DNA from 2 places in the Halomonas sp. DP5Y7-2 genome. Region 2 is predicted to be linked to the other one. Evidence: predicted binding sites of a transcription regulator. Region 2 holds the regulator's gene; the other holds the start of a gene.
The links. The regulator PhoB, encoded in region 2, activates phosphate uptake and scavenging genes when phosphate is short. The targets are predictions, from matches to a motif close to TGTCATANNNNTGTCANA.

Region 1 (15,879 bases), on a different contig from region 2:
GACGTTGTCGGCCACCTTCATGTTGGGAAACAGGGCGTAGTGCTGAAACACCATGCCGACGCCACGGCGCTGAGGGGGGAGGTGAGTGATGTCGGTATCGCCCACCAGGATTTGGCCCGCATTCAGGGACGTGAGACCGGCGATCGCCCGCAACAGGGTCGACTTGCCGCAGCCGGATGGGCCCAGCAGGGTGATGAATTCACCGTGGGCGATATCGGCATCGATATTGGCAAAGACATCGGTGTCGCCAAAACGCTTGGCCAGCCCCTTGAGCGAAATCGCGTTGCCGCTGGACGCATGATCGGTGTGGCGGGAGGCACTCGCGGCCGTGGCGCCTGACGCGATGGCCGGCTGCTGGCGATAGGCCGCCTGTGATGCCTTGGGCGTGGTCGCTGACGAGGGGGGGCGAGTGGTGGCAGCCATCATCGTGCGGCCTCCGTAATAGTGTGTTCCGCCTGGCGATTGCCCAGCCAGGTCAGGATCAGAGTGAAGACGAACAGGGTAATCACCAGAGCGCTGGTGAAGTGGCCGCTGGCGCCGCGCATGTTGTTGAGGTAGACCTGCAGCGTCTCGAAGCGGGTGCCCACCAGCATGTTGGCAAACACGAATTCGCCCACCAGGAAGGAGAACGACAGGAAGACGGCGATCTGCACGCCACCTCTCAGGTTGGGCAGAACCACCAGAAAAAACGCCTTCACGGGGCCAGCGCCGAGCAGCTGCGCGGCGTCCATCAGGCTTTGCACGTCCACCGCCCTCAGGCTGTTGGCAATGGCGCGATACATGAACGGCAGGACGATGGTGAAGTAGGTAGGAATCAGGATCCAGGGTGTTCCTACCAGCGCCAGCGGCCCACCGGCGTAGAGTTGCAGCAAGCCCACCGAGGAGACGACTGGCGGCACCGCAAACGGCATCAAGATCAGCGTGTTCATCCAGCGATCGAGTCGCGGATAGCGGGTATGGGCCAACAGGGCGACCGGCAGTACCAGTGCCAGAGATAGCGCCAGAGCCCCCACGGCGATAAACAGCGAGCGCGCAAAGGCCGCCAGAAAGCGAGGGGTGGTCCACAGCTCGATGAACCAGGCCAGGGTCAGGCCGTCTGGCGTCAGGGTCGCGCCCCAGCGTGTGGCCAGGGCGTAGCCCAGTGTGGCTACCAGGGGCAGAGCCAGCACCGCAAAGACCCCGCCGACGACCCAGGAGTAGGGATTAAAGGTTGCCGACAGCGACGCGGCGGTCGGGCGAGCGGGCATGGTGTCAGCGTGAGCCATGCTGTGCACTCCTTCTCAACAGCCACTGTTGCACCAGGGTGACCAGTACCAGCAGCACCACCAGTACCAGCGCCAGGGCACTGGCCAGGTTGGGTTCAAGGAACAGGTCTCCCGCGACCAGGTTGGCGATGCGTATCGTCATCAGGTTGTAGCTGGTGTTGACCAGCGCATAGACGGTGGCATAGGCGCCCATGGCGTTGGCGAACAGCACCGTGAAGGTGCCCGCCAGAGCCGGCCATAGCACCGGCAGGCCGATCCGTTGCCAATAGGCGATGCGTCCGGCCCCCAACAGGTGGGCGGCATCACGCCACTCGGCCTTGAGGCCTGAAAAGGCCGGAAACAGCAGCAGGATGCCGAGCGGTATCTGGAACCAGGTATAGATGACGATCAGCCCGCCGGTGGAGTAGAGGCGCACGTCCTCGATGATGCCGAGTTGTTGAAGTGCCAACGTCAGCACGCCGTTGGCCCCCAGCAGGATGATAAAGGCGAAGGCCAGGGGCACCCCGGCGAAGTTGGAGGTCATGTTGGTGAAGGCGATCATCGCGCGGCGCAGTCGCGGTCCGGAACGCATGAGCGCGTGACAGGTGACGGTGGCGATGATCAGCCCCATGGCGCTGGATACCAACGAGATGGTCAGGCTCTTCCAGATGGCCTGGCGAAAGAACGCGGACTGGGCGATTTCCTGGAAGTGGCCCAGCCCCCAGTCGCCATTGACGTTGAAGGCACTGATGGCGACCCAGGCCATGGGCGCCAGCTGGAAGGCGCAAAACACGATGGCGAAGGGCAGTAGCCACAGCCAGGCCGGCAGGCGCAATGTCATGAGAGGCTCTCTCGGGACGGTGCCGGGGCCGGTTCCGTGGCTTGCGCCGTCATCGCAAGCAGCTCCGGGTGAAAGGGCTTGTCGTGGGTTAGCCCCATGGCGCTGGCCAGGGTGCCGCACAGGTGAGTCTGTTGGATATGCAGACCTGCGGGGTCGGCAAAGGCGTCACCGAACAGCCACAGCGGTACCCGGCGCTCCTCGGCCAGCAACCCTGAGTGTGAACGATCGGCGTTCATGCCGTGGTCGGCGGTCACCATCACCTGGTAACCATCGGCCAGCCAGCGGGGAAGGTAGTCGGCCAGGGCGATATCGGCGTGACGCGCGGCATTGCGGTACTGGGGCGAGTCGCCGCCGTGACGGTGGCCGCTATCATCGATGTTCATGCTGTGAACCAGCAGGAAGTCAGGTGCGTGCCTCTGCCTGAGCGCTTCGGCATCGCTGAACAGGTGGTCGTCCGGGTAGTGGTCCTGCCAATAGAAGATGCCGCGCTGGATGGCCGCGTTAGGATCGTCGAGATAGCGGTCGCGGGTCTGGTCGAAGGGCGCCTTGACGTAGAGCTCGCTGACCCAGTGATAGGCCGCGGCGGCAGTGGTGCGCCCCTGGGCGCGAGCCAGGTCAAACAGGCTGACACCGTGTGAGCGGCGCACGATAGCGTTATGCACGACGCCGGAGTCGACGGGACGATCTCCCGTCAGCAGGCACTCGTAGAGCGGGCGAGACATGGCGGGAAGCTCGCAGTCGAGGCTGGTAGTAGTGCCGCGTCCGGCCTCGACCAGAGCGCTCAGATGGCCCATGGCATGGCGCCCGACGTCGTGATTGAGGCCGTCCAGCACGACCAGAATGACAGGGTTTTGCATGATGACTCCTGGCCACCATCAGGGTGGCCCAAGCAACGCTTTCGTACCGCGGGCACCGAGAGCAGCGCTGGTTGGCGCTGCCGCCCGATGCCCAGGGGGGTGGTAAGTGGCGTGATTACTGCTGGTGGATCAAAACGTCCGACTGCCACTGGCGCGGCAGCACCTTGGCGCTCTGTTCCCAGGCGGCGAAGTCCTGAATCGGGCGGGCGCTGGCGTACTGTTCGTTGGGTAGCAGCTTGGCGGCGATCTCGTCGGGCAGGGTCAGGTGCTCGGCGCGGATCGGGCGAGCGTAGCCCTCGGCCAGGTTGAACTGGCCTTCATCGGACAGGATGTATTCACGGGCCAGCTTGGCCGCATTGGGATGCTGGGCGTGTACATTGATGATGGTGGCGTAGCCTGAAGTGACGGAGGCGTCGGACGGAATCACCACCTCGAAGGCGTCACGGTCGATCTGGTCACGATAGTTCAAGGCGTTGAAGTCCCACAGCAGGGCTACTTCCACTTCGCCCTTCTCCAGGTTGGCGATGGACACGTCAGCCAGCGACAGGCGGCCCTGCTCGGCCAGCTCGGCGAACAGCTCGAGTCCCGGCGCCAGGTTGCCTTCGTCACCGCCTGCCGCATAAGCGGCGGCCAGCACCGCATTGTTGGCCTGGGAGGCCTGGCCTACCGCGCCCACCGACACTGAGTAGTCACCTTCACGTAGATCAGCGAAGGAGCCCGGACGCTGGTCTTCGTCGACCAGGTTCTTGTTGATCATCAGGGCGATGGTGCCGGTGTAGCCGAGCATCCAGTGACCATCCTCGTCCTTGGCCCAGTCAGGGATCTGGTCCCAGGTGGTGGGCTTGTAGGGCTGGGTCACGCCCTGCTGCACGGCGATGGGACCGAAGGCGAAGCCGACATCGCCGATGTCGGCGGTGGCATTCTCACCCTCAGCTTTGAACTTGGCGACTTCCTCGGCGGAACTCATGTCGGTGTCGCTGTGTGCCAGGCCGTAGACGCTGTCCAGGTCAGCCCAGGTGTCCTTCCAGTTGGCCCAGGTGTCGGGCATGCCGACGCTGTCGACGCGGCCTTCCTGCTTGGCGGCCTCGATCAGAGACTCAAGCTCGGCGGAGCTGGCTTGGGCAGCGGTGGACATCAGGCCAACGCAGGCCAGGGCGGTCAGGGTCGGGTAACGCAGAGAAGTGACGATCACGGGAGGGTCTCCGGGTCAGGGGGCGTGAAGGCGACGGAAACCGGTGTGCGTTTCTGGTCTAGATCAGTTTCCGTTGTGCCTAACCCTAAGGAGCCTTCATGACAGCGCCGTGTCAGTGTGATGGCAGTCTTGTCTCAATCCTTGGTTGGCGATGAAGCCTTCGGCAGACACTACGACGCCAGGAGTGTCACCACGATGTCATGGTGAAGTCACTAGACTGTGGCGTATGGCTCAATTGGTCTATACCAGCTGGATAGGTGTAGATCGATGAGCGTCATTTTCCTGGCATCATTTTTTCTCTTAATTCACATCGGTATGTGCATGGATCGATCGCTGCAAGAGCGCCTCAAACCGGTGCTGACTGAGGCTCGAAGTGAGAAGGCGCGCCGGCTTCCCAGCGAGCGCGAGTTGATGACCCGCTTCGGGACAACGCGTATCACGTTGCGCGAAGCGCTCAATGCACTGGAGGCAGAAGGTCGGGTCTATCGCGAGAATCGGCGCGGCTGGTTTGTGTCGCCGCCACGCTTGCGCTACGACCTGCTGGCCTGTTTACCGTTTCACGAGATGGTGCGCTCCCAGCAGCGCAGTGCCCGCACCCTGCTGCTGAGTGCCGAAGAGGTCATGGCCCCCGCAGTGGTCGCTCGGCGTTTGGGTATTGCCGAACACGCGCCGGTCTATCGAATCTGTCGTGCCCGACTAGTGGACGAGCGTCGGGTGCTCTACGTCGAGCATCATCTGCTGCCAAGCTGTTTTCCACAGATTCTCGAGTTCGACCTGGCGCGGGAGTCGCTGACCGAGCTTTACCGGCGCGAGTACGGTATTCGGGTTGGTCGGGTCAGCTATGAGCTTGGCACCTGCGTGCTGTCCAGCGCCGGCGCCGATGCGCTGAACGCCGTGCGAGGCAGTCCCGCCCAGCGCATTTCCCGCATTAATCATGACCAGAACGGCCGAGCCATCGACTGTGATGACGAATACTGGCGCCACGATGCCATCGAACTCACCCTGTCTGCCGCCCCCCAGGGGGGATGACACCATCCGCACGTCATGATGGCGACGCTATACCGCCGGTGGCCGTTCCTCCAGCAGATGCCACAGCGGCGCCGCGGCCCTCTGCTCGTCCCGATGCCGATAGCAGGCCACCACCAGCTGGGGCCCACCTAGCGTATCCAGCAGCGATACCAGCTTGCCGCTTTCCAGGTCCTCTTCGATCAGTCCGTGGGGAAGCCAGCCGATACCCAGACCCGCCAGGGCAAGCTGGCGAATGCCGATGGTAAAGGCGGTCTCGCACACCAGCTCGATCTCGTAGCGGCGCTGGGCATCCAGCAGGTAGGGGGTCGCTAGCGCCTGGCCCAGAAAGCTGTCGGTGTCGTAGCCGATCAGCGGCAGTCGTTGTCCCTGCTCCAGCGGGTGCAGCGGGCCACCGTGATGGTCCGGGGCGCACACCGGCAGCAGCCGCTCAGCACCCAGCGCGAGACGTTCGATGGTGGTGCTGTCGTCGAACAGGGGCGCCCCCTCGAGCTCGGAACACAGCAGCAGGTCGGCCTTGCCCTGCTCAAAGTCGCGAATGCATACGCTGCGGTCGGACGAGGTGATCTGCAGTCCGACCTCAGGCGCGTGATGACGCAAGTGGCGCAACAGCCGCGGCAGGTAGCTGACGGTCAGGGTGTGCTGGGTGGTCAGGATGGCCCTGGGTCCCTGGCGAGCATCGCTTCTGAGACGACTGCGCATGGCATAGAGGCGGGCCAGCCACTCCCTGAGCTGAGGCTCGTAGGTACGCGCATGGGCAGTCAGCTCCAGCCGTGGGGAGCGCCTATCGATCAGTGCGACTCCCAGCCACTCCTCGAGTTGTCTGATGCGTCGCGAAAACGCCGGTTGGGTGACGTGGCGTCGTTCCGCCGCCTGGGAGAAAGTCCCCGCCTCGATAAGCTCGAGAAAATCCTCTATCCACTCGATCTTCATTGGTGTTTTTGTCTGTTGTTGTGGCTGCCGGCCAGGCAGGAGTCGTGGCTATGCAAAAATTTAACAGCTGACGAGCAACTTGGCATTGGTGGCAGGTCGTGGGCGGCCTTTAAGGTGAGATGACACGTTCTCTGACGGGCCTTGCGTCTGTCATCTCATGGAAGAACGTCATAACGAGAGCACGCCAATGCCAATAATGACTCGCCTGGAGGCCCGTATGCACCTGTCCCGTTTTCCCCGTGTCCGTCTCGGCCATATGCCCACCCCGCTGGAGCCGATGGACAACCTGAGCAAGCTGTTGGGCGGTCCTCGCCTGTGGATCAAACGTGACGACTGCACCGGCCTGTCTACCGGCGGCAACAAGACGCGCAAGCTCGAGTTCTTGATGGCCGATGCCCTGGAGAAGGGTGCCGATACCATCATCACCCAGGGTGCCACCCAGTCCAACCACGCCCGCCAGACCGTGGCCGCCGCCTGCAAGCTGGGCCTTGGCTGTCACATCCTGCTGGAAGACCGCACCGGCAGTGAAGACCCCAACTACAACCACAACGGCAACGTCTTCCTTGATCAGCTCCACGGCGCCAGCGTCGAGAAGCGCCCGGGCGGTGCCGACATGGCCGCCGAGATGGAAGGCCTGGCCGATCGTCTGAAGAGCGAAGGCAAGAGGCCCTACATCATCCCTGGCGGCGGCTCCAACGAGATCGGCGCCCTGGGCTACGTCAATGCCGCCCTGGAGCTGCTGGCCCAGGCCAACGACATGGGCCTGCGTATCGATCATCTGGTGCATGCCACTGGCAGCGCCGGCACCCAGGCGGGCTTGGTGACCGGCCTGGCCGCCTGCAACGCCGGTATCCCGGTGCTTGGTATCGGCGTGCGCGCGCCCAAGGACAAGCAGGAGGCCAACGTCTTCGCCCTGGCCCAGAAGACCGAGGCCAAGCTGGGCCTTTCCGGCGTAGTCAGCCGCGAGCAGGTGGTTGCCAACTGCAACTACGTGGGCGAGGGCTACGGTGTGCCCACCGACAGCATGATCGAGGCGGTCACCCTGCTGGCCCGTCACGAAGGCATCCTGCTGGACCCGGTGTACTCCGGCAAGGGCATGGCCGGGCTGATCGACCTGATCCGCCAGGGCCACTTCAAGCAAGACGAGAACGTGGTCTTCCTGCACACCGGCGGTGCCGTCGCGCTGTTCGGCTATCCCGATGCCTTCGGCTTTGCAGATTACAGGGGCTGAGGTCTGGCGGTATGACTGGCCCGGTCTCGCGCATCAACAATGACAACAATATGAGGTAACCCATGAAGACATTACCCGCTCTCACCCTTATGGCTTCCGCGTTGGCAGTGGTCACCAGCTCCGCTCAGGCACAGACCACACTGCGGCTATCGACCTACGTGAACAAAGTGGATATTCGCTATGAAGGCTTCGAGAAGTTTGCGGAGCTCGTGGCGGAAAAAACCGATGGAGAAGTCAACGTAGAGATATTCCCTTCATCGACCCTGCATGGGTGGAGTGAAGGGGTGGATGCTGTGACTGGTGGGATCGCCGACATCGCCTGGATCCCAGCAGATAATCGTCTTCCCTGTTATCGGGTGACGTCACTTTATCCAGCGCTGGTGGACCTTGAGCGTCAGCATGAACTGGATGCGGCCTATACCGATATCGTACGTGACGAGGCCGCCGAGGCCGGCCTGGTTCCCGTGTTCAATTCCAACTACTCCTACGATCAGGAGTGGTGGTTCCAGGAATCTATCTCTGACATTACCCAGTTGGACGGGCAACTGGTGCGCTCCATCGGTCCGCTGGTCAGCCTGATGATCACGTCCTGGGGTGGGGAGCCAGTGTTTGTCTCACCCAATGAGGTCTTCCAGTCTGCCGAGCGAGGGGTGGTGGACGGTATCAATATGGGGGTGGCCACCTACAGCTCGTGGCAGTTGTGGGATGTCATGCCGTACATGGTCAACGCCTCACTGTTCTACGGCAACATCCAGTACATGATGAACAAGCGCAAGTTCGATGACCTTGATGGGGCATCTCAGCAGGCGTTGCTGGATGCCGCCCGAGAAGCAGAGGCGTGGCTCAAGCCCCGCTATGAAGGGTGGGTCAATGAACGAGTGGGCCAGGCCGTGATGCAGGGTGGTGGTGCCGCCGTGTCGTTGAATGAAGAGGCAAGTGCGGACATTGTTGCCTCCATTGCCGGAGAGTGGGAGCCCACCGTCGCAGAGTCATGTGGGCCTGAGCGAGCCGACGCCATCAAGGCATTGTTTGCGGATTATCGCCGCTGATGCTCAACCGGGCGTGCACTCTGGTGGTGACGAATAGCGCCGGAGTGCCGTTCACTACTGGGTCAGTCTGCTCGCTCAATGAGGGATGGCATGGACTATCCGGGAGGCTTGTATGTCACAACGACTCGATACCGCACTCGATCGCCTGGCGCTGGGATGTGCCCTGGCGGGGGGATCAATCATTCTGGTGCAGGCGCTATGGATGAGCTGGGGGGTATTTTCCCGTTATGTGTTGAACTCCCCTGACAGGATGGTGACCGAGGCAACCGCGTTATTGTTGTTTCCGGTAGCCTTTGCTGGGCTTGGCTACGCCATGCGGCGTGATGCCTACCCGAAGGTGACCATGTTGCTGGATATCCTGCCTGGCACCGTACGCCGCTGGGTTCAAGCCTTCAACTTGGTGGTGATGGCGCTGATAGGTCTGTGGTTCATGTACGTATCCTTCTCCGCCACCATGAATACGCTGGCGTCTGGGGCGGCGTCGGAGATCCTGCTGTGGCCGAGGGTCTATTTCTGGATTCCAGTGCTGTTTGCCATGGTCACGTTCTGCTGTTGCGTTCTGCATCGGCTATTGCAGCAGATCTCCGGGGATGAAGTGGTTGCCAATACCAAGCAGGGGATTCGGTGATGGAATGGTATACGGTAGGTATTGGGCTATTTGTCCTGTTGATGGGGCTGGTCAGCATCGGGGTCCCGATTCCCTTTGCCTTGGCTGGTGCGGCGCTACCTTTTCTATGGCACATACAGAGTTTCCCCACCGCTGTGGTTAGCAGTGAGCTGCAGCTATGGGGTGTTTGGGTTAACTACATTCTTCTGGCAATTCCTCTCTTTGTCTTCCTGGGCGAATTGATCGGACGATCGCGCATCGGCTCGGACCTGTATCGTTTCCTGCATAGCGGCGTCAACGTCAGAGGGTCTGCTGCCTACGGTAGCATCGGGGCCTGTGCGGGCTTCGGAGCGGTGTCCGGGTCCAGTATGGTGGGCTCCCTGACCATCGGTGGGGTGGCGCTTTCTGAAATGCTGCGGCTCAAGTACGACCGCCGACTGGCTAGTGGCATCTTGGCTGCCGGCGGTACCTTGAGCGTATTGATCCCGCCGAGTCTGATCATGATCTACTACGGCATTGTGACCGACCAGTCGATCGGCAACCTGTTTATCGCCGGCATTATTCCCGGTATCGCGCTGACCACCATGTTTGTGGTGATTGTCTTCATCTGGTCTCGGCTATGTCGTGCCCATGTGCCGGCTGCCGATGACTCCCACACACTGTCTAAGGGGCGTGTGGCGGTAACCCTGGTCACGATCGGACTGATCGGCTTCATCATCATCGCCGCGATCTATACCGGCCTTGCAACCCCCACTGAAGCGGCGGCGGTGGCGGTAGTGGTGACCTTTGTGCTGACGGCATGCTTCGGAGGACTGACTGCAGCTGGCTTCGTTGAGGCGTTGAAACGCACCATGCTGACCATGGGCTACCTGGGTCTGCTGCTGTCCGCGGGCACTTTGTTTGGCTTTGTCGTCACCTATTACCGGATCCCCGATGAACTGACTTCGCTGATCACCTCCATGGGGCTATCCCCTTACGTGATTCTGCTGGTCATTCTGTTGCTGTATATCGTGCTCGGCATGTTCCTCGAGCCTGTCTCGATGACCTTTATCACCTTGCCTACGGTGTTTCCGCTAGTGTCGGCGGCGGGCTTTGACCTGATCTGGTTCGGGGTCGTCTACACCGTGATCATGGAAATCGCCGTGCTTACTCCTCCCGTTGGCCTCAACCTCTACGTCATTCAGGGGCTGGCGAAGGATGAAGTGTCCGTTGGTGATGTCATTATTGGCTCGCTTCCCTTTATTGGTGCTTTGGTACTGCTAATCGCTGCGCTTCTTCTAGTACCGGATATCGCGCTGTGGTTGCCGGAGGTGATGCAATGAGCCGTGATACGATGTCTCCTGCCGAGGCAGCGCCTTTGGTGCTGGTTCATGGGTTCTTGAGTGGTAGCAGTTACTGGGCGCCAGTGAGAGATGCTTTGGAAAGTGGGCGCCAGATTATCGCTGTCGATCTACCTGGTTTTGGCAAACGTTGTCACGAACCTGCCGTTGACAGTATCCCGGGCTTTGCCAGTTTCGTTTTAGCCGAGATGGACCGCCTGGGCGTTGACCGGTTCGCACTGCTGGGCCACTCCATGGGTGGCATGATTGCTCAGGAAATAGCGCACAAGGCTCCGCAGCGGGTCGAGGTGCTAATCCTGTTTGGCACTGGACCCGAGGGTGAGCTTCCTGGTCGGTTCGAGCCTATCGCCGAGTCACGGCGTAAGGTGATCGAACAGGGTACGGGACCAACCGTCTCCTACATCGTGTCCAACTGGTATGTGAAGGGCACGCAAGATCCGTGGTTTGCACCGTCGCTTGGGCTCGCTGAACTAGCGTGCGAGGCGGCGGTACTTGGCGGTCTCACCGCCATGGAGTCCTGGAGAGGCGTGGACTTTCTATCGCGACACACGATGCCGACGCTGGTGATCTGGGGCGATCAGGATCGGGCTTACCCTATCTCGCAAGAACTGGCGCTATGGCAGGGAATAAGCAGCGCCAGGCTCGCGGTTATTCCTGATGCGGGGCATAACGCCCATCATGAAAAGCCAGAGCTGTTCTGTGCTTTACTCGATGATTTTTTAGCTCACCATCACATAAGTTGATGTGAATTTCCGCCTTTTAAAGACGAACTCGCGAAGCACGATTTGGTGGTTTCACTTTCTTTCTTTTCATGACGCCTGGCAATGCAGGACGGCAAAGGTGCGTGCTGGCCGGCGTTGATAAACGCTTTACCCATCCTGAGGATTCTAATAATGACAACATCCACTACGACTCCATCCTTATCCTTCCGAGGGGGCACCCTCGGCGCCCTGGCACCACTAATCCTGCTGGTGGTGGGGCTGGTCTACCTATCGGTATTCGAACGCGCTGGAACCAAGCCGTTCTGGGCCTGCGCCTGGGTGGCCATGGGCGTCGGTCTGTTTCTCTGTCGACAGCGCACCGCTTATTGCGACAGTCTGCTCAAGGGAATGGGAAACTCCACCGCAACGGCGATTATCGCGCTGTGGCTGCTGGCCGGTGTATTCGGCAAGTTGATGGCCGCGGGTGGCTTGATCGATGGTTTGATGTGGCTAGGCGCGTCCATTGGTGCAGAGGGGGCCACCTTTACCCTGATTGCCTTCGCTATGGCCATGGTATTTGCTCTCGGTACGGGGACGAGTACCGGCACCGTCATTGGCCTGTCACCGGTGCTGTACCCGGCGGGGGTGATGTTGGGAGCCGACCCGTCCATGCTGGCGGTGGCGATCCTGTCCGGTGCTGCCTTTGGTGACAACCTGTCTCCGGTGTCGGATACCACCATCGTCTCTTCCTACACCCAGGGTGCCGAGATCGCCGATGTGATCCGTACCCGGCTGCCATTGGCGCTGTCGGCAGCAGGCATATCCATGGTGATCTTCATGCTGTTCGGCGCCAGTGGTGAGGCGTCTTCCGCAACGGCCGAGGTGCCGACCGGCCATGTCTCGGGACTGGTCATGCTGATTCCGCTGGCGGCGGTGGTGGTGTTCGCGATGAAGCGCCGCCATATTGTCGAGGCGATGTTTATCGGCAACCTGGTGGCCATGGCGTGCGCCCTCGGTATCGGTGCCATCGGCCTTGGTGACCTGTTCTCGTTGCCCCAGGCGCGGGGCGAGAGCACCGGGCTGATCGAGAATGGCATTGCGTCGGTGACAGGCGCCGTTCTGTTTGCGTTGATGGTGCTCGCGCTGACGCAGGTGATCCTGGATACCGGTCTGATGGAGCGCCTGCTGGATAGCGCCAAGAAGAAGCTGGTCAAGGACCGCGCCAGTGCCGAGACCAGCATCGTTGCGGTGACCATCGCGGCGTCTACACCGCTGTCGGCCAATGCTCCGGCGCTTCTGTTGGTGGGGCCGGGGCTGGTCAAGAGTCTGGCCCAGCAGTTTGGTATCTCCCCGGCCCGCGCCGCCAACCTGATGGACTGTGCGGTATGTACGGTGTTTTTCCTGCTGCCCTGGCACATCGTGGTAGCGGTGTGGCAGGAGGTTATTGCCGCGACTGCCGTTCAGAATGGTGTGGCAGCGCCGTCGGCGTTTGCTTCCTTCTTCACGCCTTACCCCTGGGCCATGCTGGTGGTGCTGGCGCTATCGATCTGGCTGAGGAAGCGCCGGGCAGGGGCGGATCTCGCCGCGACCGCCTGACTCAGGACGCTGCTGCAGCGATGAAACCAAAAAGGCCCCGACGTTATCGTCGGGGCCTTATCGCTATGGGGGCCGGCGTGTCATCGCTTGCATCATTTATCCAGCGCTTTCTGCGTTAGCAGAGTCGACGGGCGGTGAAGCCAACCATGCTCAAAGCAGCACCCCGAGAGGAACGAAAAAAGGCAGAAGGATAAGACCGAGCAAGCACCAGAACAGCGTCATACCGGAGGATGTCGGTGGTTCAGGCGCTGGACCATACCGGTTCTCACCACTGGAGCCCTTGACGCAGTAGAGCATGATGAAGATTGCAAGATTGACCAATGGAACCAGAGCGAGAAGTAGCAGCCAACCCGATCGATTCTGGTCATTCATGCGGCGTTTGGCTTGAAGAGTCCAAAAGACGGTGAGAGGTATCGAGAGCACGATCGTTACCAATAGTACTGTACCTAGTATTGCTTCTGCTGCTGCTGATTGTGTAGTCACCGCGTAAGCCACAGCGCCTATGTAGGGCCCGTTGACGATCAGAGAGGCCAATGTGGTGCGGTTAAAATAGGTGACCCGACCGATACGGCCACGTGTGGACCACCATCCCGCCTTTTTCTTGGAATCGTGCTGGCTCATAGCTGAGCCATGCTCCGAGTCGGTATTGGAGACTGGTGGGTGGGATGTTTCAGACGTTGTCTGTGGCGAGGTTACCTTCTCTTGGTCTGTAGACATGTGGTCAACTTCCTTGAAGTCGGGTGGGTCTTACATACGACTCGCCGCAGAGGTGTCGGGTGGTGGCGAGGGGGGGGGCCGTGGTCACCGTGTGGCGTTAAGGTGCGCTGGCGCGTATTGCATGATGGCGACGAACAACGCGATGTGGGCTATCAGCAAGTACCAGAAATGGCGTCGCTCGGAGCGAGTCGGTGGTGGCAATATGGCCGAGCTATGGATAATGGATAGCGTTTGAAGCCATGGAGCGATGCGTGGGATCACGACGGCGTAGCTGAAATCTTAGCGAACGTTAATGGTTGTCGGAATAGGAATTGTCTCACATACTAACTCTACTCAGAAGAAGGTGCGTTATATGGTTTTCTCACTGCTGAAACCTTGGTGATAAGTGTGCCGCGACCCAGGGTCGAAAAAAGACATCTTCATAACGTTAGGGGAAGGTGATGGCTTGCGGAATAGACGATCTCTCCTGGGTTCATAGTATATTCGAAGTACTTTGCACCACCCGGTGGAATGAGGAGGGTCAGTGCCGGTACCCTCCCTACTTTACCGACCAAAGTGAAGCAGATCATGGGTTACCGACAGCTGACTCAGACCCAACGATACCAAATCCACGCCCGCCATGACCCAGTCGGCGGCATCGAAATTCTTCATCTTCCAGGGACGCATTGATACGCCTAGTACGTTAATTTCTCTATGAAATCTTGGAATACAATACCAAGCTGCCAATTATCAGTATTGTCAGCGATATCCAGAATATGGCCATATCGTCATCGGCCGGAGCGGCCGGAGCTTCCCCATAGCGATTTTCGCCTTCTGTCCCCTTCCCAAAGGTTAGCACCCAGGCGAGGATTATGTTGACGATAGGAATCAGGAGAAGAAGAAGTATCCAGCCAGAACTATCTATGTCGTTTGTTCGGCGTTTGCTTTGTATCAGAGAAAAGATAATCCACGGAATGCCAACTAAAACTTGAAATGCTGTAAATGCCTGAGATGTGGTATGGTCTGATGGATAGTACACATTCATACTCATCAGGTACAGGCTAACAGAGATAGCGTAGTATGCGAATCCTGGAATTGCCGTTCGGTTAAAATACGTGACTCTGCCGATGCGTCCATGTGTGGACCACAATCCTGCCTTTTCTCCGGTGCCGTGCTGAGTTATGGCAGAGCCATGTTCCGAATCGGCATTGGAGACTGGTGGGTGTGGTGTTTCAGGCATTGTCTGAGGCGAAGTTGTCGTAGCTTGCTCAGTGGTCATATGATCAGCTTCCTTGCAGTAGGGTGGGGCGAAGATACGACTCGCCGCGGAGATGTCGGGCGTTGGCGAGGGGATTAGCCGTGGTCACAGTGTGGCGTTAAGGTGCACTGGCGCGTATTGCATGATGGCGACGAACAACGCGATGTGAGCTATCAGCAAGTACCAGAAATGGCGCCGCTCGGAGCGAGTCGGTGGTGGCGGCGCGGGGCCAAATCCGTTGCTTCCTGGAGTGCCGCGGGCAAAGATGATGGTGCAGATTAGCCACACATTGACAATAGGAAAGACGGCCAAGATTAATGTCCAACCGGACCGGTTCTGGTCGTTGAGGCGTCGTTTGGCTTGAAGGGCGACGAAAGCGCCGAGTGCAAGAGAAAAAACAAGATACATGGAACCGATGTAGAAAAATATCTCTAGTGTCATAACGTCTATCGACAGATAGCCGAGTAAGAATGGCAGGTATGAGACGACGTTGTAGATGAGTCCTGCCATCAATGCACGATTGCAGTATTGAAGCCGTCCAATGCGGCCTCGGGGCGACCAGAGTCGGTTACGGCGATGGGCAACATGGTAGAGCGAAAGTGGGGGATGGTGGGACATCGCTGAAGATGATAATAAAGGTAGTTTCCTCATGTTCGCCTCTGCATAGCCAGTAGTCGATAACTTTGTCTTTATTCTTGTTTTCTACCTGCCTTTATTTATTTTTGTCATGCGTTGTCATTATTGTCGTTCGTCGGATGTGATGGCTGTTAGTCCACTTGAAATTATGCGCTGGAAAAACTATTTATTATCGCGGAATGTAGGACGCTACTCTGGCTGCCACCGCTTTATGGCCACGATTTAAGCAATAACTAATAGACTGTGGAAGAGGCGTTCTCTTACGAACTAAGCCTTTTGGAAAACTACCCGAGTTGGCATATTTGCCCGTCATTCAGGCTTGCTCGTCGCCGAGGCACGATCACCGACGAGGGAGTCAAACGCCAACGCTGCGGTGTAAGCCGTGCGAGCCCCCCTGCTGGCAGGCGCCAGCAGGGGGGCTGAGGGTGGGGATCTATGGGTGAGGGGATCTACAGGTGAGGGATCAGCCGGCGGGACCAATCAGATGCTTGACCTCGAGGTAGCCGGACATGCCCCAAGGTCCCAGTTCACGGCCAATGCCGCTGGCGCCAAAACCACCCCAGCTGGCTTCGGGCATGACCAGCTGCTCCGAGTTGTACCAGATACTGCCGGCACGCAGCGCGCGTCCAACCCGCTTGGCGCGGTCGACATCTGCAGAGATCACGGTGGCGG
Region 2 (15,879 bases):
GGGCTCCGGGCCAACCATGACGACCTGGTGTCCGCCCGCCTGGAGGTCGTTGGCGAACTCGCAGCCCACCAGGCCCAACCCGATCACCGCCACTCGCGCCGGACGCTCCAGGCCGTCAAGAATGGCCGAGAAGCGGCGGTAGTCATCGAGATCATTGATCGAGAACACGCGGCCGCTGAGCTCCGCCGGAATGGCGAAGGGAGCGACAGGGCTGGCACCGGTAGCCAGCACCAGGTCCGACCAGGGCAGCCGTTCCTGGCCAATCCACAGACACGAGGACGCTGTGTCGATTCGGTCTACCCAGGTATGGGGGCGCACCACCACATTCAGCTGATCGGCCAGCTCCAGGGCCGAACGGGCCGCCAGCCGATCCGCCGCCAAGCCCTTGGCAAAGCCCGTGGATAACAAGGGTTTGGAGTAGTCATCGCCGCTATCGGCCGTGATCAGGGTGATCGGACGCCGGGCGTCCAGTGCGCGCACCTGGCGCACCAGGCCAATGCCTGCCATGCCAGTGCCGATGATGGTCAAGGGTGCTTGCATCACGTACTTCGACTCTGCCGACGACCGCCCTGCGGTCATTCAAGAAACCGGAGTGCCCAGCGGGGGCTCCAGCGAGTGACTCCTGTGCACCATGGTACACTATGCGCCCATCTACCGGAGCACGACGTCCGGTGCAGCAAGGACCTCAAGGCCCCATGTCACAGCATCCTCATGTCACCCCGTCCCGTTGCCATGTCGAGCCCGAGTGCCCGCGATCGACTCCCGAGTGGCGCGACATCCCCGCATCGTCGCATGCTATCTCTGAGCGCTGGCTGGAGTGGCTGGCTTCCCGCGACTCACTGACGGAGAGACTGATGGCGGCCGCTGGCGAGGGACGCTTTCACGTGCGTCTGCTCGACCAATACCTGGGGCAGCCATGGCCGGACGAGGCCGAGGCATTGGGACTGGCGGCCGGCCAGCAGGCCTGGCTGCGCGAGGTCGCGCTGTGCGTCGACGAGGTCCCTTGGGTGGTGGCACGCTCAGTGGCACCACGGGTGAGCGATCAACAGGCGCCCTTTGCCGGCCTTGGCGAAAACTCGCTGGGCAGTTGGCTGTTTCAGCAGCCGGATCTTCGCCGCAGCCCGATCGAGATCAGCCGGATATCTCGTCCTATCCACGGATACCGCGGTATCTGGCAACGGCGCTCTCTGTTTTGCCACGGGGGCTGGGTGATGCTGGTGCAAGAGAGCTTTCTGCCCGCCATGGCCGAGGCACTGTCACTGGACCCGTCTCCAGGCTAGACAGCGACCGCGCTGTACTGGTCACGCCCGTCTCCCCGCGCTAGGCTTGGTCCGTCATGTCGACAAGCGCTGACCAGACCTGGCAGCAAATGGTCGCTCCCGGCGACACCCATGGATGAACTGTCTCGTCTTGTTTCGACGCTCAACGCCACACCAGCGGATGCGGACACGACTGAAGCGTGCCCGCCACGATGCCTGTGACAGCGACTTTCCACTAGCCCTCGAGAGACCACGATGGACCGCTCCCTGCTGCGTCCCCCCGGACGCCTCGCCCGAATTCCCGACTTCCTGGCGCTGATGCGTCTGGACCGCCCCATCGGCACCTGGCTGCTGATGTGGCCAACACTGTGGGCGCTGTGGGTAGCGGCGGACGGCATTCCCGCCCGCGACACCCTGCTGATCTTTGTCGCTGGCGTCTACCTGATGCGAGCAGCAGGCTGTGTCGTCAACGACTATGCGGACCGCCATTTCGACGGTCACGTCAAACGTACCAAACACCGCCCTCTGGCGACTGGGCGTATCAGCGAGCAGGAAGCCAAGATCCTGTTCGTCGGTCTGCTGACAGCGGCCTTCGTGCTGGTCTGGCTGACCAACGGCTTTACCGTATGGCTGTCGCTGATCGGCGCCGTGCTGGCCGCCAGCTATCCCTTCATGAAGCGCTACACCCACTTTCCCCAGGTGGTGCTGGGGGCGGCCTTTTCCTGGGCGATTCCCATGGCATTCGGTGCCGTGCTGGGCGAGGTACCCACGGTCGGCTGGATCCTGTTCGCCGCCAATGTACTGTGGACGGTGGCCTATGACACCGAATACGCCATGGTGGACCGTGACGATGATCTCAAGATCGGCATCAAATCGACCGCAGTGCTGTTTGGTCGCTGGGACACTCGCATCATCGCGCTGCTGCAGCTGGCAACGCTGGGCCTGCTGGCCTGGGCGGGCGCTCTGCTGAATATCGGCGGTTTCTATTGGCTGGGATGGCTGGCCATGGCGGCTACCTTTATCCACCAACAGAAACTCATCAAGGAGCGTGATCGCGATCGCTGCTTCCAGGCCTTTCTCAACAATCACTGGTCGGGCCTGCTGCTGTTTGCCGGCCTGGCGCTGAGTCTCTATCCCGACCTGGGATGACCCTGTCGAGCTGTCGAGGGCTCGACAGGTCGGCCAATGTCATCTAAATGTCACATTGACGTGGTGTCATCTGTCACCGTTGATAGGAAGACCCTGAACAAGAGGCCCGGGATGACAGCCAAGACCGTATTGATCGTCGACGACGAAGCGCCCATCCGCGAAATGATCGCGGTGGCACTGGAAATGGCCGACTACCGGGTCCTCGAGGCCGACAATGCCCAGGCGGCTCACGCGATTATCGTGGACGATCAGCCAGACCTGCTGCTGCTGGACTGGATGATGCCCGGAACCAGTGGCATCGAGCTGGCACGCCGCCTCAAGCGGGAAGAAACCACCGCCGAGCTGCCGATCATCCTGCTCACCGCCAAGGGTGAGGAGGACAACAAGATTCAGGGGCTTGAAGCAGGTGCAGACGACTACATCACCAAGCCGTTCTCTCCCCGGGAACTGGTCGCCCGTCTAAAAGCGGTGCTGCGTCGTGCCACTCCCCGAGGCGTTGAAGACCCGGTGGAAGTCGACGGGCTCAAGCTCGATCCTGTCAGCCACCGCGTCAGCGTCGACGGCAAGTCGCTCGAGATGGGGCCCACCGAATACCGCCTGCTGCAGTTTTTCATGACCCACCAGGAACGCGCCTACACCCGCGGCCAGTTGCTTGATCAGGTCTGGGGTGGCAACGTCTACGTCGAGGAACGCACCGTCGACGTGCACATTCGCCGCCTGCGAAAGGCCCTTGGCGAGCCACATCAGCAGCTGATTCAGACCGTGCGCGGCACCGGCTACCGTTTTTCGGCCAAGATGTGACGTCTTGCCTCCCTTCCACGCAGGCTTGACAGCGCCTGTACGGCTGGCGGCAGACAGGAGGACATAGGTGAACGGAGCCAGGAGCTGACGTGGGTCGACTGTGGAGACGAGAAGTCTGGCGCTTGACCCTGCTGGTCGGCATCGGCGCCCTGCTGGGCTGGCCCTTTTCCTTGACGAGTGTCGGCGTCGGAGCGGGCCTGACGCTTGGTCTCGCCTATCATCTGCGCAACCTGCACGCCATGCACGACTGGCTGACCCATCGTCCCCAGCAGGAACCTCCCACCGCCAGCGGCCTGTGGGGCGAGCTGTTTGATCGACTCTATCGCTACCAGAAGGGCCAGCGCATTACCCAACGACGTCTGCGCTCAACGCTTCAGCGTATCCAGGAGTCCTCTGAAGCGATGCGCGACAGTGTGGTCATGCTGGATCGCCATGGCGATCTCGAATGGTGGAACAGCTCTGCCGAGCGCATGCTAGGCCTGAAGCCGGCGCTGGACCGTGGTCAACATATCACCAACCTGCTGCGTGATCCGCGCTTCGTCGGCTATTTCAACGAGCGGGACTATCGTGAGCCGCTGAGCCTGCCATCGCCCATCGACGAGAACATGATGCTGCAGTTCCAGATCACCCTGTACGGTGACGATGAACGCCTGGTCATGGCGCGCGACATCACGCGCCTGCATCGCCTGGAACAGATGCGCCGAGACTTTGTGGCCAACGTCTCCCATGAGCTGCGCACGCCACTGACGGTACTGACTGGCTATCTCGAGACCTACGGCGACATGGCCGACATGCTGCCCGAACGGCTCGGCAAGGGGGTGGCGCAGATGCAGAACCAGACCCGTCGGATGCAGAACCTGGTCAATGATCTGCTGCTACTGTCGCGACTGGAAAACGATCAGGGCGGCGATGACCACACGCGGCTCGACCCCACCACGCTGTTGCAGACCGTCAAGCGAGATGCGCAGGCGCTGTCGGGTGGGCGCCAGCAGATCGAGGTGTCCATCGACGATCCGCGTGGGCTCAAGGGCAGTGAGAAGGAAATTCACAGTGCCATTTCCAACCTGGCCTTCAATGCCGTGCGCTATGCCGGCGATGGCGCACGTATCCAGCTACGCTGGCGGGCCTATGGTGATGGCGCCTGCCTTGAGGTGGAGGACGACGGCGACGGCATCGATCCGATGCACCTTCCGCGCCTCACCGAGCGCTTCTATCGGGTAGACAAGGGACGCAGCACGGCGACCGGTGGCACCGGACTAGGCCTCGCCATCGTCAAGCACGTGCTGCTGCGCCACGATGCGCGCCTCGACATCGACTCACATCCGGGTGAAGGCGCCACCTTCCGCTGTATCTTCCCCTCGAGCCGAGTGCAGGAGAACCGCCAGACGGCCGCCTCGCCCTGACCCCGCCCCAGGGACACACCAGCCCCGCTTCAAGCCAGGCTGGCAGCACTGTGTCTTTTCAGCTCCTGGGACCCAGCAAGATAACCGCAGCGCCCGCCAGGCAAAGCGCCGCCCCCATCATGTCCCAGCGATCGGGGGGGCGCTGCTCCACCCACCACATCCAGCCCAACGATGCCGCGATATACACGCCGCCGTACGCGGCAAAGGCGCGTCCAGCATAGTCAGCGTCTACCTGGCTGAGCAGCCAGGCAAACAACGCCAGGCTGAACAGACCGGGCAACAGCCACCAGGCCGCACCATCCGCCCTCCACCAGCGCCAGACCGCGAAGCAGCCGGCGATCTCGGCCACCGCTGCCAACAGGTAGATGGCCAGCCCAGGCAACCCTGTCAACATCCCGCACCGGCCAGGTGACAGATCGCCATCAGCGACGCACCACCGGCAGTTGGCGATAGTGCTGATCCCACATCAGCACAGCGCCGGCCACTGCGCCGGGAATCAGAAACAGATTGGCCAGTGGTATCCAGGTGATCAGCGTCACCAGGCCGCCAAAGCTGATACTCGGCCACCAGCGCGCCGACAGTCGCTTGCGCATATCGGGAAAACTGACCTTGTTATTGTCCATCGGATAGTCGAGATAGGTAATCGCCATGGTCCAGGCGCTGAAGGCCGCCCAGAGCAGCGGTGCCACCAGATTCACCACGGGTATCCAGCTGAGGATGAACAGGCCTATCATGCGCGGCAGAATATACGCCAGCTTGAGCAGTTCACGCCCGAGTGCATCAACACCGGTCTTGAGCCAACCGCGGTCGTCGCTGGGCTCCTGCCCCGTCAGCTCGACCTCGGCACGCGCTGCCAGAAAGCCGTAGAAGGGGGCAGCGATCAGGTGGGTCACCAGGGTGAACGAAAAGAACACGATCACGATCAGGCTGACCACGAACAGGGGCCAGATCAGCCAGTCGAGCCACTCCAGCCAGCTCGGGACCATGGCCATCCAGCTGTCGAGCCAGCCACCAAACTCACCCAGCACATAGCTGAGCATGCCGGCATAGACCAGCAGATTGACCAGAATGGGAAGAAAGACGTAGCGGCGCAGTCCACGGCTATAGACCAGCCGCGTACCGCGACGAACCGCCTCAATAGCATTCAGCATGACTTCTATCCTTGGCAATGACATCAACAAGGCCATAACGACTGCGGGCCATCGTCTCGACGATGGCCCGCAGTTCAGGGTACCGGCAACGACCCTGACAGGGCCGGCCTATTGACGCCGCTTGCGGCGTTCAGGTCAAGACGAGGCGTCGTCGTCCAGCAGATCCGGGTCAATCTTGTCCGGCGAGACGTGACGGATATCCAGGCCCTTGACCAGGTAAATGACGTACTCGGCCAGGTTGTTGGCGTGGTCACCCACGCGCTCTAGGGCTCGCAGAATCCACATGATGGCGAGCACTGGCGAGATAGACCGCGCATCTTCCATCATGAAGGTCATCAGCGATCGCATGGCGCTTTGATACTCGCTGTCGACGCGCTCGTCTTCCTGCACCACCTGCATCGCAAGCTCAGTATCGAAGCGGGCGAAGGAGGTCAGTGCATCGCGCATCATGTGGCGAACGTGCTCGCTGATATTGCGCACCTCGACGAACCCGCGAGTGCCATTGTTGCCGTCCACCAGTTCGATGGCGTTACGGGCGATCTTGCTGGCTTCATCACCGATACGCTCGAGATCGGATGCGGCGCGGATCACCGCCAGCACCAGGCGCAGGTCCGAGGCGGCCGGCTGGCGGCGGGCCAGCACGCGGGTGCACTCGTCATCAATCTTGATCTGCATATCGTTGACCGCGCGGTCATTGTCGACCACCCGGGAGGCCAACGCCGAGTCGGAGTCGAGCAGTGCGCTGACAGCATCCTGCACCTGCTTCTCGACCAGGCCACCCATGGCCATCAGGTGGGTCTTGAGCTCTTCAAGCTCGTGATTGAACTGGCGCGAGATATGCTGACTGTGGGTATCGCTGGTGATATCCATGGAGGTCTCCTGAAGGGAGGTGCAGGGGGCGATCAGCCCACCATACGTCCGGTGATGTAGTTTTCGGTGCGCCTCAGGCGCGGGTGCGTGAACAGGGTGTCGGTCGGTCCGTACTCCACCAGCTCACCGTTATGCAGAAACGCCGTGTAGTCGGACACGCGTGCCGCCTGCTGCATGTTATGAGTGACCAGTACCAGGGTCAGATGTGGCTTCAGCGTGCGAATCAATTCCTCGATCTTGAGCGTCGAGATCGGGTCGAGAGCGGAGGCGGGTTCATCCAGCAGCAGCACCTCGGGCTCTACCGCCAGGGTCCGCGCAATCACCAGTCGCTGCTGTTGACCACCTGACAGTGACCAGGCTGACGCACGCAGGCGCCCCTTCACTTCTTCCCACAGTGCGGCTGACTTCAGCGCCCACTCGACCACATCATCGATGCGCCGCTTGCTCAGTCCCCCCTGCAGTCGCAAACCAAAGGCGACATTGTCGTAGATCGACATGGGAAAAGGATTGGGTGCCTGAAAAACCATGCCTACCCGTCGCCTCAACTCCGACACGGCCACTCGCGAATCATGGATGTCGTGCCCATCGAGATAGATACTGCCGCGCCGGCTGACGTCCTCGTTGAGGTCATGCAGCCGGTTAAGTGCCCGCAGCAACGTCGACTTGCCGCAGCCCGACGGCCCGATGAAGGCCGTCACTCGGTGCCGCGGGATGCGCAGCGTCAGATCCTTCAATGCAGGCTTGCCCGCATAGGCCAGGCTTAGCCCCTGGATATCCAGGCACGTATCGGCTTCCGAAAACGCCATGACCGCCCCGCGCCGACTTCCCAGGGAGGCCTGGCTGAGCTGGCGTTGGGGCAGCCTTCCATCGATGGACATTGACTCTCCCTGCATCATCGACGCACCGGCGCACCATGACGCTTGCGCAGATAATGCCGCATGAATATTGCAGTCAGGTTAAGCACCAAAATAACCACTACCAACAACAGAGCCGTGGCATAGACCAGCGGCATGGCGGCCTGAACATCGCTGGAATGAAAGGCGGCATCGTAGATGTGATAGCCAAGGTGCATGAACTTTCTTTCAAGGTGGAGGAAAGGAAACTCACCGTCCACTGGAACCTGTGGTGCAAGCTTTGCCACGCCGACCAACATCAGCGGCGCCACTTCTCCTGCGGCCCGGGCCACCGCCAGAATCAGTCCTGTCAGCATGGCCGGCATGGCCATCGGCAGCACCACCCGAGTCAAGGTCTCGAAGCGTGTTGCTCCCAGTGCCAGTGCCCCCTCGCGCTGGTGCAGGGGAATCCGTGACAGGCCCTCTTCAGTGGCCACGATCACCACCGGCAGGGTCAACAGCGCCAGGGTCAACGATGCCCACAGCAATCCGCCGGTACCAAAGGTCGGCGATGGCAGAGAAGAGTCGAAGAACCACCGGTCAATGCTGCCACCGACACCATAGACGAAGACCCCGAGGCCAAACACGCCGTACACGATGGAGGGCACCCCGGCCAGATTGCGCACGCCAATCCTCACTAGCCGAGTCAAGCGACCTTGATGGGCCACTTCATTGAGATAGACGGCAGCCAGCACACCGAAGGGCGTGACCAGCACCGACATCAGCAACACCATCAAGATAGTGCCGAAGATCGCAGGCCACACGCCACCGGCCGTGTTGGCATCCCTGGGCCCCTCGGACAGGAATTGCCACAGTTCTCCTCCCCAGTGGCCCAGTTTTTCGTACCAGGCCATGGCGTTGGGGCGCCAGGCATCCAGCACTTCCTCCAAGGGCTGCTCTTGACGCTGGCCCTGGCTGTTCTCCAGCACCAGTACGCCGCCCTGCTGCAACCGACGAAGCTCCGTCGCCCGCGCCTGTAACGCTTCCAGTTGCCGGTCATCCAGGCGGTGCTGTGCCTCGCTCGACGACGGCTCGCGCTCCATGCGCCGGATCAACGGCAGTATGTCATCACGGGTCAACTGCTGTCGGGCCTGGCGCAGGGCATCAAGCTCCTTGAGCCGCTGCTCCATGGCCAGCCACGCGGCCTCTCCCGTCAGCCGTTCACCCTCCAGCCTCACTGCCACCAGGCGACCGAAGAAGGTGCCCCAGTGACGTCGCTCGAGCACGACCAGGTCATCAGGCGTCTGGTCACTCGCCAGCCGCGGGACGCTCAACCAGCGCCAGATGCCACCGCCATCATCGCGATTGGCTATCCAGTAGCGCCGCTCGACGCCTTCTCCACCGGGCAGCGTGCGTTGCTCAAAAGGCACGCCTATGACCGTGTCGCCGTCATCAAGGGTGACCTCGTGCAGGGTCGACGGCCAGAAGTTGGCCAGCCCCTTCACGCTGAGCAGAACAATCAAGGCGCCAAGCATCAATATCGACAGCGCTACCGAGGCCGCAGCCAACCACGCCCAGGGCCCCTCATGCGGACGTCTAAGCGTCTTGCTGCCGACCGCCGTATGGCCGGGAATCTTCATGTATCACCCCGCGAACGCCGGAAGCGCTGCCTGAGTCTTGCACGCACCAGCTCGGCCAGGGTGTTCATCAGAAAGGTAAACAGAAACAGCGCCAGGGCCGCCAATAGCAGCAAACGGTAGTGAGTGCCGCCTGGTGCCGCTTCGGGCAGTTCAATCGCAATGCTCGAGGCCAGCGACCTCAGGCCATCCAACGGCGTCGCCGTCATCAGGGCGCTGTTACCGCTGGCCATCAACACGATCATGGTTTCTCCCACCGCTCGACCGGCCCCGATCATGATGGCGGAGAAGATCCCCGGGAGGGCAATCGGCAGCATGACGCGGGTCAGGGTCTGCCAGCGCGTGGCACCCATGGCCTGGGCGCCTTCCGCCAGGTTTCGCGGCACATCACTGAGCGCATCCTCGGCCAGCGCGTAAATGCCGGGGATCACGGCAAACCCCATCGCCAGCCCCACGATCAGGGCATTGCGTGCCTGAACATCGAGCCCCCAGCGCTGCTCGACCCATTCGCGCAGGTCGCCACCGAACCACCAGCTCTCCCACAGCGGGGCAAGCTGCACCGCGGCGAGTACCAGCAACAACAGGCAGGGCAATAACCACAAGGCGGCCGAATTCAGCGACAGGTACCGCTGCACGGGGACCGGTAGCCGACGATGGCCCAGCGCCAGCGTGATCATCGCGAGGGGCAGCAGCAGCACGACGGACACTGCCTCGGCCAGATGGCGTTCCACCCAGGGGCCCAGCACCAGTCCGGCAATGAAACCCAGTACGACGCTGGGCATGGCTTCCATCAGCTCCAGGGTCGGCTTCATGCGCGCACGCAGTCCCGGCGACATATACAGACTCGAGTGGGCCGCCGCGCCCAGTGCCAACGGTATGGCCACTATCAGCGCCCATATAGCGGCCTCAAGCGTCCCCCACAGCAACGGCGCCAGACTGGCCTGGGCAACCACCCCCTCTTCGAGGCGATGAGGCAGCCAGCGAAACTCAGCTTCGCCACTGGTGCCGGGGGCCGACCACAGCGCACTCAGAGACATTCCGTCTGCCCCGGGCCAGAACAGGGGCACCACCTCCACCAGCAGAAATACCGCGATGGCAATGACCGTCAACAGCACACCGATCCCCCCTGCCGTGATCAGCAGGGTGGCCAGTCGATCTCGCCGCTGGCGGGACCGATAGAGAGGATTAGTGGAGGTAGGATCAGACATCTAGGCCAGCCATTGTTGCATAGCGGAAGATTACGACATCTTCATGACATCTGGATGACAGAAGGCGGCTTGATCAACGTTCCTCTCGTGCCAACGCCGGTAGCCCCAGCGCTCGTCGCTGTGCCATCAATGCCGAGGGTGACAGCGCCACGAAGCCCAGTTCCTTCACCACGCGCTGACCCGACGGCGACAGCACCATGTCCAGGAAGGCACGCTCTACCTCCGGCAGCGGTGTTTCCGGGGGCCGGTTGACGTAAATGAGCAAGTCGCGAACCAACGGATAGTCCCCATCCCGCAGCGCCTGACGCTCAGGTCTCACGTCACGCTGGCCATCGGCAATGGCCACCTCACGCACGTCAGCGTTCAAATGATTCAAACCGACATACCCGATGCCTCGCGGGTCGTCACCGACAGCGGCGACCACCGCTGCCGATCCCGCCGAGACGGTGACGGATACCTTGAACTCACCATCACACAGCGCACGACGCCGAAACAGACCGTGAGTACCGGAGACCGCATTACGACCGTACAGATGGATGCTGCCCTGGGGATCATCCAGCCCCAGCTGCTGCCAGTGGTCGATGCTTTCTTCCGCACCACAGGCCAGCGTATCGGAGAAGATGGCGTCGAGCTGCTGGCGGTTCAGACGCTCGAGGGGGTTATGCCGATTGACCACCACGACCAGGGCATCCTTGCCCACGACCACGGGAGTGATGGCATAGCCGTGACGTGCCGCAAATGCCGCCTTCTCATCATCCTGCATGGGCCGCGACATGGGGCCCAACAGCGTAGTGCCGGCAATCAACGCGGGTGGAGCACTGGCGGATCCTGCCACTTGCAGCTGCAGACGAACGCCTGGACGCTGCTCTTCGAACTGCTCCCCCCAACGCAGCATCAGCTCGGCCATGGTGTCCGAGCCTACTGCGTTCAATGCCCCCGCGACATCGTGTGCCGTCGCCGGCAAGGGTAACCATGCCACCCAGCCCAGCCACAGGAGCATTGCGATGCGCCTGCTGGTGGCAGCAAAATGGGACACGCTGGACATCTGGCCTCCCGGCATTGGCTCAGCATCACGTCAGACAGAATGACGCCTTCGCTCGGCTATCTTCCTGAGTTTTCACATCATCCGTGCCACATGGTTGCCAAGGCAACCACCCAGAGCTTCTGGCAGAACGTCTAACAAAGCTTCTGGGCGTGGTGGTCCTCGGCGCGACGTCCCTGCAGGGTAACGCACGAACGGTGGAGTATATCGCTCCGGGGTGGTTTCATGACGTCAGCGACGATGGCGTTTGCTTGCGAACGTCAGCGATGACAACAACTCACGCCGGATGCCACTCATCATGATGACCGAAGTCGATGACGTTCCTGTGCCAAAGGGTCAACTGACCTTGAAGCTCGCGGCGACTCGCCAGGACACCAACGCGCACGGTGACATTCCCGCTGGTTGGTTAGCCCGCCTGATGGACCAGGCCGCAGAGTGGACCGCCAGCCAAGAGGCACGGGGACGAACCGCCACCGTGGCGATCGAGGGAATGGACTTTCTCTGCCCGGTGCGTGTGGGGTCTCTGGTCTGCGTCTACACCCAGGTCGGTGACATTGGCCACAGTTCGATCAAGATTGATGTGGAGGTATGGGTTCGTACAGCTCACGACAGCGAGGATGACCTCCACAAGGTCACCGAGGCACGCCACGTGCTGGTGGCACTGGACGACAATGGCCGCATCCGAGGCGTGCATGCTTGATCCGACGGCCTGCCACCGGGCAACGGCACTCGTCCACCGTTGCCCGGGCGTTCAGACATCAAGACAGCACGTTGTCCCGCGCCTTGAGATAGGCAAACTCGCCCACATCCGAGAACTTGCGCACCTGGGCCTGGAAGTTGCGGTATGACTCGTAGATGCGCGCAGACGCCTCGTCGCTGTCCACCTGCTTCTGCAATACCTGCTCCGACGATTCGTGCAACGCCGTGATCACGTCGTCAGGGAAGGCACGCAGCTGCACGCCGTGCTCATTGACCAGCGCGTCCAGGGCTTCGGCATTGCGGAAGGCAAATTCACTGATCATCGCCAGGTTGGAGGCTCTCGCCGCCTCGGTCACGATGGCCTTGAGGTCGTCGGGAAGCGCGTTCCAGGCATCCAGATTGACCGTCCCCTCAAGGATGGCACTCGGCTCGTTCCAGGCAGAGGTATAGTAGAAATCCGCGACCTGGTGCAGACCAAAGGCCAAGTCGTTGTACGGTCCGACCCAGTCTGCAGCATCGAGCACACCGGTCTGCAGCGAAGTGAAAATCTCGCTGCCGGGAATCGTCAGCGTGGTGACCCCGATGCCTGACATGGCTTCACCGGCAAGACCGGGCAGACGCAGCTTGAGCCCCTGCATATCTTCCAGTGAGTTGATCTCCTTCTTGAACCAGCCGGCCATCTGGGTCCCGGTATTGCCCACCGCAAATGGCTTGAGGTTATGCCCGGCATACAGCTCGTCCCACAATTCCTGACCACCGCCGTTGTAGAGCCAGGCGTTGGTCTCGGTGGTGGTCATGCCGAATGGCACGGCGGTGAAGAACTGGGATGCCGCCACCTTGCCGCGCCAGTAATAGGAAGCGGAATGTCCCATTTCGGCGGTGCCCTGAGACACTGCGTCAAAGACTTCCATGGCCGGCACCATCTCGCCTGCACCGTGAACCCTAACTTTCATGCGCCCGCCGGACATCCGCTCAATCCGCTCGGCCAGGTCATTGGCACCGGTTCCCAATGCAGGGAAGTTCTTGGGCCAGGAGGTGACCATGTTCCAGGTAATGGTTTCCTGGGCACTGGCGGTGCTGACAAAGGGGGCGGCGGCGACGCCTGCAGCGCCGAGGCTGGCGGTCTTGAGAAAGGAACGGCGTTCCATGGGGCGAGCTCCTGAAGCGTGTTATGTCGACGCCGGCATCAAAGCAGCAGGGTCGAAGGCTGCTCTCCCCGGCGTGGTGTCCGCCGGGAAGTATGCGGGAAAGAGAAATTAGCCTGCAAGCCAGGCCTGAGACGCTGCGCTCAAGAGCGCAGCTGGCAAAGACGGCAGTGGGCTACAGCGCCTCGAGCTTGGCAAACCCGAGTACCAGCCATTTATCCCCGTGGCCTTCGAAGCTGACCTGCACCCGGGCACGCTCCCCCTCACCTTCTGCATTGAGGATGACTCCCTCACCAAATACCGGGTGGCGAACCCGCTGCCCCAATGACAGTGCAGGCAGGTCACCGCTGGCCTCGACACCGGACTGGGCAAAGCGTGGCGGCGTCGGCCGCGCGCTGACGGGACGCGATACCTGGCCGCGAAGACGCACTTCCTCCAGCAGCGACTCGGGCAACTCGCGCAGGAAACGAGACGGCCGCTGAAAGGTTTCCTTGCCATGCATGCGGCGAATCTCGGCATGGGTCAGATACAGCTTCTTCATCGCCCGGGTCACCCCGACGTAGCAGAGTCGGCGCTCTTCCTCGAGGCGGCCGGGCTCTTCCAGGGACATGCGGTGGGGAAACAGCCCCTCTTCGACTCCCGCAATAAACACCACCGGGAACTCCAACCCCTTGGCGGAGTGCAACGTCATCAGCTGCACGCTGTCTTCGAATTCGTCGGCCTCGTGCTCGCCAGCGTTGAGCGCCGCCTCGGCCAGAAAGGCCTCGAGCGCCACCATGCCCTCGCCAGCCTCCACGGTATCCAATGTCTCGCCCTGGGAGAACGCCCGCGCGGCATTGATCAGTTCTTCCAGGTTCTCGACTCGAGCCTGGCCCTTCTCGCCCTTTTCGCTGAGGTGGTGATCAATCAGTCCCGTGCGCTGGTTAACGTGGGCGATGATCTCGTGAAGCGCCATCCCCGAGGTGTCATTGTCGAGACCTTCGATCAGGTCGGCAAATGCCGTCACGGCGTTGGCGGCACGCCCCTTGAGAGAGCCATCAGCCAGGGTGTCATGGATGGACTGCCACAGCGATACCTGCGCGCGGCGCGCACGATCGCGCAAACCCTCTACTGTGCGCGTACCGATACCTCTAGCGGGCACATTGATGACACGTTCCAGAGACGCGTCATCGTCACGGTTCAGCAAAAGGCGCAGATATGCCAAGGCGTTCTTGATTTCAAGGCGCTCGTAGAACCGCTGCCCCCCGTAGATGCGATACGGCATGCCCTGGCGAATCAAGGTCTCCTCGATCACTCGAGACTGAGCATTGGAGCGATACAGAATGGCCACTTCCTGGCGCTGGAACCCTTCATCGACCTTTTCCTTGATGGTATCGACGATAAAGCGTGCCTCTTCCATATCATTGAAACCGGCATACACGGAAATGGGTTCGCCGCGACTGCCAGCCGTCCACAGCTCCTTGCCCATGCGATCAGAGTTCTGCTTGATCAGCGCGTTGGCCGCATCAAGGATGGCGCTGGTAGAGCGATAGTTCTGTTCGAGTCGGACGGTCTTGGTATCCGCAAACTCTTGCTCGAAGCGACGGATGTTCTCCACCTTGGCCCCACGCCAACCGTAGATCGACTGATCGTCATCACCCACCACCGTCATTGGCGTGCGCTGCCCAGTAAGAAGCTTCAACCAGGCGTACTGCAAGGTGTTGGTGTCCTGGAACTCATCCACCAGCACATGGGCAAAGCGTTCCTGGTAATGAGCCAGCAATGCAGGATTGTCACGCAAGAGCTCCAGGCTGCGCAGCAACAGCTCACCAAAATCGACCAGACCACCACGTTCACAGGTCAACTGATAGATGTCGTACAGCGATACCATCTGCTCGACATAGGCGTCGCCGTTGGTACGTACCTGGTGTGGCCGAAGCCCTTCTTCCTTGCAACCACCGATGAAGGATTGCACTTGGCGCGGCGGGAAACGCTCGTCGTCGACCTGATTATCTTTCAACAGGCGTTTGATCAGACGCAGTTGATCATCGGAATCGATGATCTGGAAGTGCTGGGGCAGACGAGCATCCTGCCAGTGAGTACGCAGCAAGCGATGGGCAATCGAGTGGAAGGTGCCCACCCAGACATGCCTCAGCGAGAGTCCCAGAAGGGCCTCAAGACGCGTGCGCATCTCCCTGGCGGCCTTGTTGGTGAAGGTCACCGCCAATACGGCGTAGGGTGACAGCCCCTCGGCCTGCATCAGCCAGGCGATACGATGCACCAGCACGCGGGTCTTGCCGGAGCCCGCGCCGGCGAGCACCAGCATGTTGCCCTGAGGAGCGCATACCGCCTCGTGCTGCGCCGAATTGAGGCCGTCAATGATCGCCGTGACGTCGTCCATGGAGAAGGCACCGCTGGAGAGAAAGTGGGCGCCCAGTCTACCATAGCGATGCTGGATAAAAGGACAGCAGACCATCGACCCCAAGGCGCGGGTCGTCAGTCTCCGCTTGTGCGCGTCAAGATGAGTCGGATTCGGGATAACGCAACGGGTTCAGGCTACGCTTTACCGCCTTGAGCTGTTCGGCCAACTTGGGACCTCGGGTCTTGGCGACACCTACCGCCAACACGTCGATCAGCACCAGGTGCGCAATTCGCGAGCTCATCGGCGTATAAATTTCTGTGTCTTCGAGCACATCGATAAAC

Region 1: a site for PhoB is predicted at 4,320-4,337, ahead of KUW18_RS17510 (UTRA domain-containing protein). Genes of this name have one in related genera too.

What each region holds. Positions count from the first base shown of each region.
Region 1 is NZ_JAHVHY010000009.1:105,357-121,235, forward strand. Features, by position in the region: gene KUW18_RS17485 (ABC transporter ATP-binding protein) at 1-426, opposite strand, end outside; gene KUW18_RS17490 (ABC transporter permease subunit) at 423-1,265, opposite strand; gene KUW18_RS17495 (ABC transporter permease) at 1,252-2,085, opposite strand; gene KUW18_RS17500 (alkaline phosphatase family protein) at 2,082-2,942, opposite strand; gene KUW18_RS17505 (ABC transporter substrate-binding protein) at 3,058-4,134, opposite strand; gene KUW18_RS17510 (UTRA domain-containing protein) at 4,456-5,163, shown strand; gene KUW18_RS17515 (LysR family transcriptional regulator) at 5,191-6,093, opposite strand; gene KUW18_RS17520 (D-cysteine desulfhydrase) at 6,311-7,324, shown strand; gene dctP (TRAP transporter substrate-binding protein DctP) at 7,387-8,373, shown strand; gene KUW18_RS17530 (TRAP transporter small permease) at 8,486-9,001, shown strand; gene KUW18_RS17535 (TRAP transporter large permease) at 9,001-10,302, shown strand; gene KUW18_RS17540 (alpha/beta fold hydrolase) at 10,299-11,063, shown strand; gene KUW18_RS17545 (Na+/H+ antiporter NhaC family protein) at 11,214-12,617, shown strand; gene KUW18_RS17550 (DUF805 domain-containing protein) at 12,768-13,334, opposite strand; gene KUW18_RS17555 (DUF805 domain-containing protein) at 14,026-14,592, opposite strand; gene KUW18_RS17560 (DUF805 domain-containing protein) at 14,677-15,222, opposite strand; gene KUW18_RS17565 (aldehyde dehydrogenase family protein) at 15,671-15,879, opposite strand, start outside.
Region 2 is NZ_JAHVHY010000003.1:346,125-362,003, forward strand. Features, by position in the region: gene KUW18_RS05110 (FAD-dependent oxidoreductase) at 1-540, opposite strand, end outside; gene KUW18_RS05115 (chorismate--pyruvate lyase family protein) at 696-1,280, shown strand; gene ubiA (4-hydroxybenzoate octaprenyltransferase) at 1,515-2,408, shown strand; gene phoB (phosphate regulon transcriptional regulator PhoB) at 2,520-3,209, shown strand; gene phoR (phosphate regulon sensor histidine kinase PhoR) at 3,299-4,612, shown strand; gene KUW18_RS05135 (YnfA family protein) at 4,671-5,006, opposite strand; gene cysZ (sulfate transporter CysZ) at 5,035-5,763, opposite strand; gene phoU (phosphate signaling complex protein PhoU) at 5,899-6,633, opposite strand; gene pstB (phosphate ABC transporter ATP-binding protein PstB) at 6,666-7,439, opposite strand; gene pstA (phosphate ABC transporter permease PstA) at 7,526-9,106, opposite strand; gene KUW18_RS05160 (ABC transporter permease subunit) at 9,103-10,311, opposite strand; gene KUW18_RS05165 (phosphate ABC transporter substrate-binding protein) at 10,385-11,356, opposite strand; gene KUW18_RS05170 (acyl-CoA thioesterase) at 11,655-12,053, shown strand; gene KUW18_RS05175 (TRAP transporter substrate-binding protein) at 12,112-13,200, opposite strand; gene uvrD (DNA helicase II) at 13,373-15,577, opposite strand; gene hexR (transcriptional regulator HexR) at 15,693-15,879, opposite strand, start outside.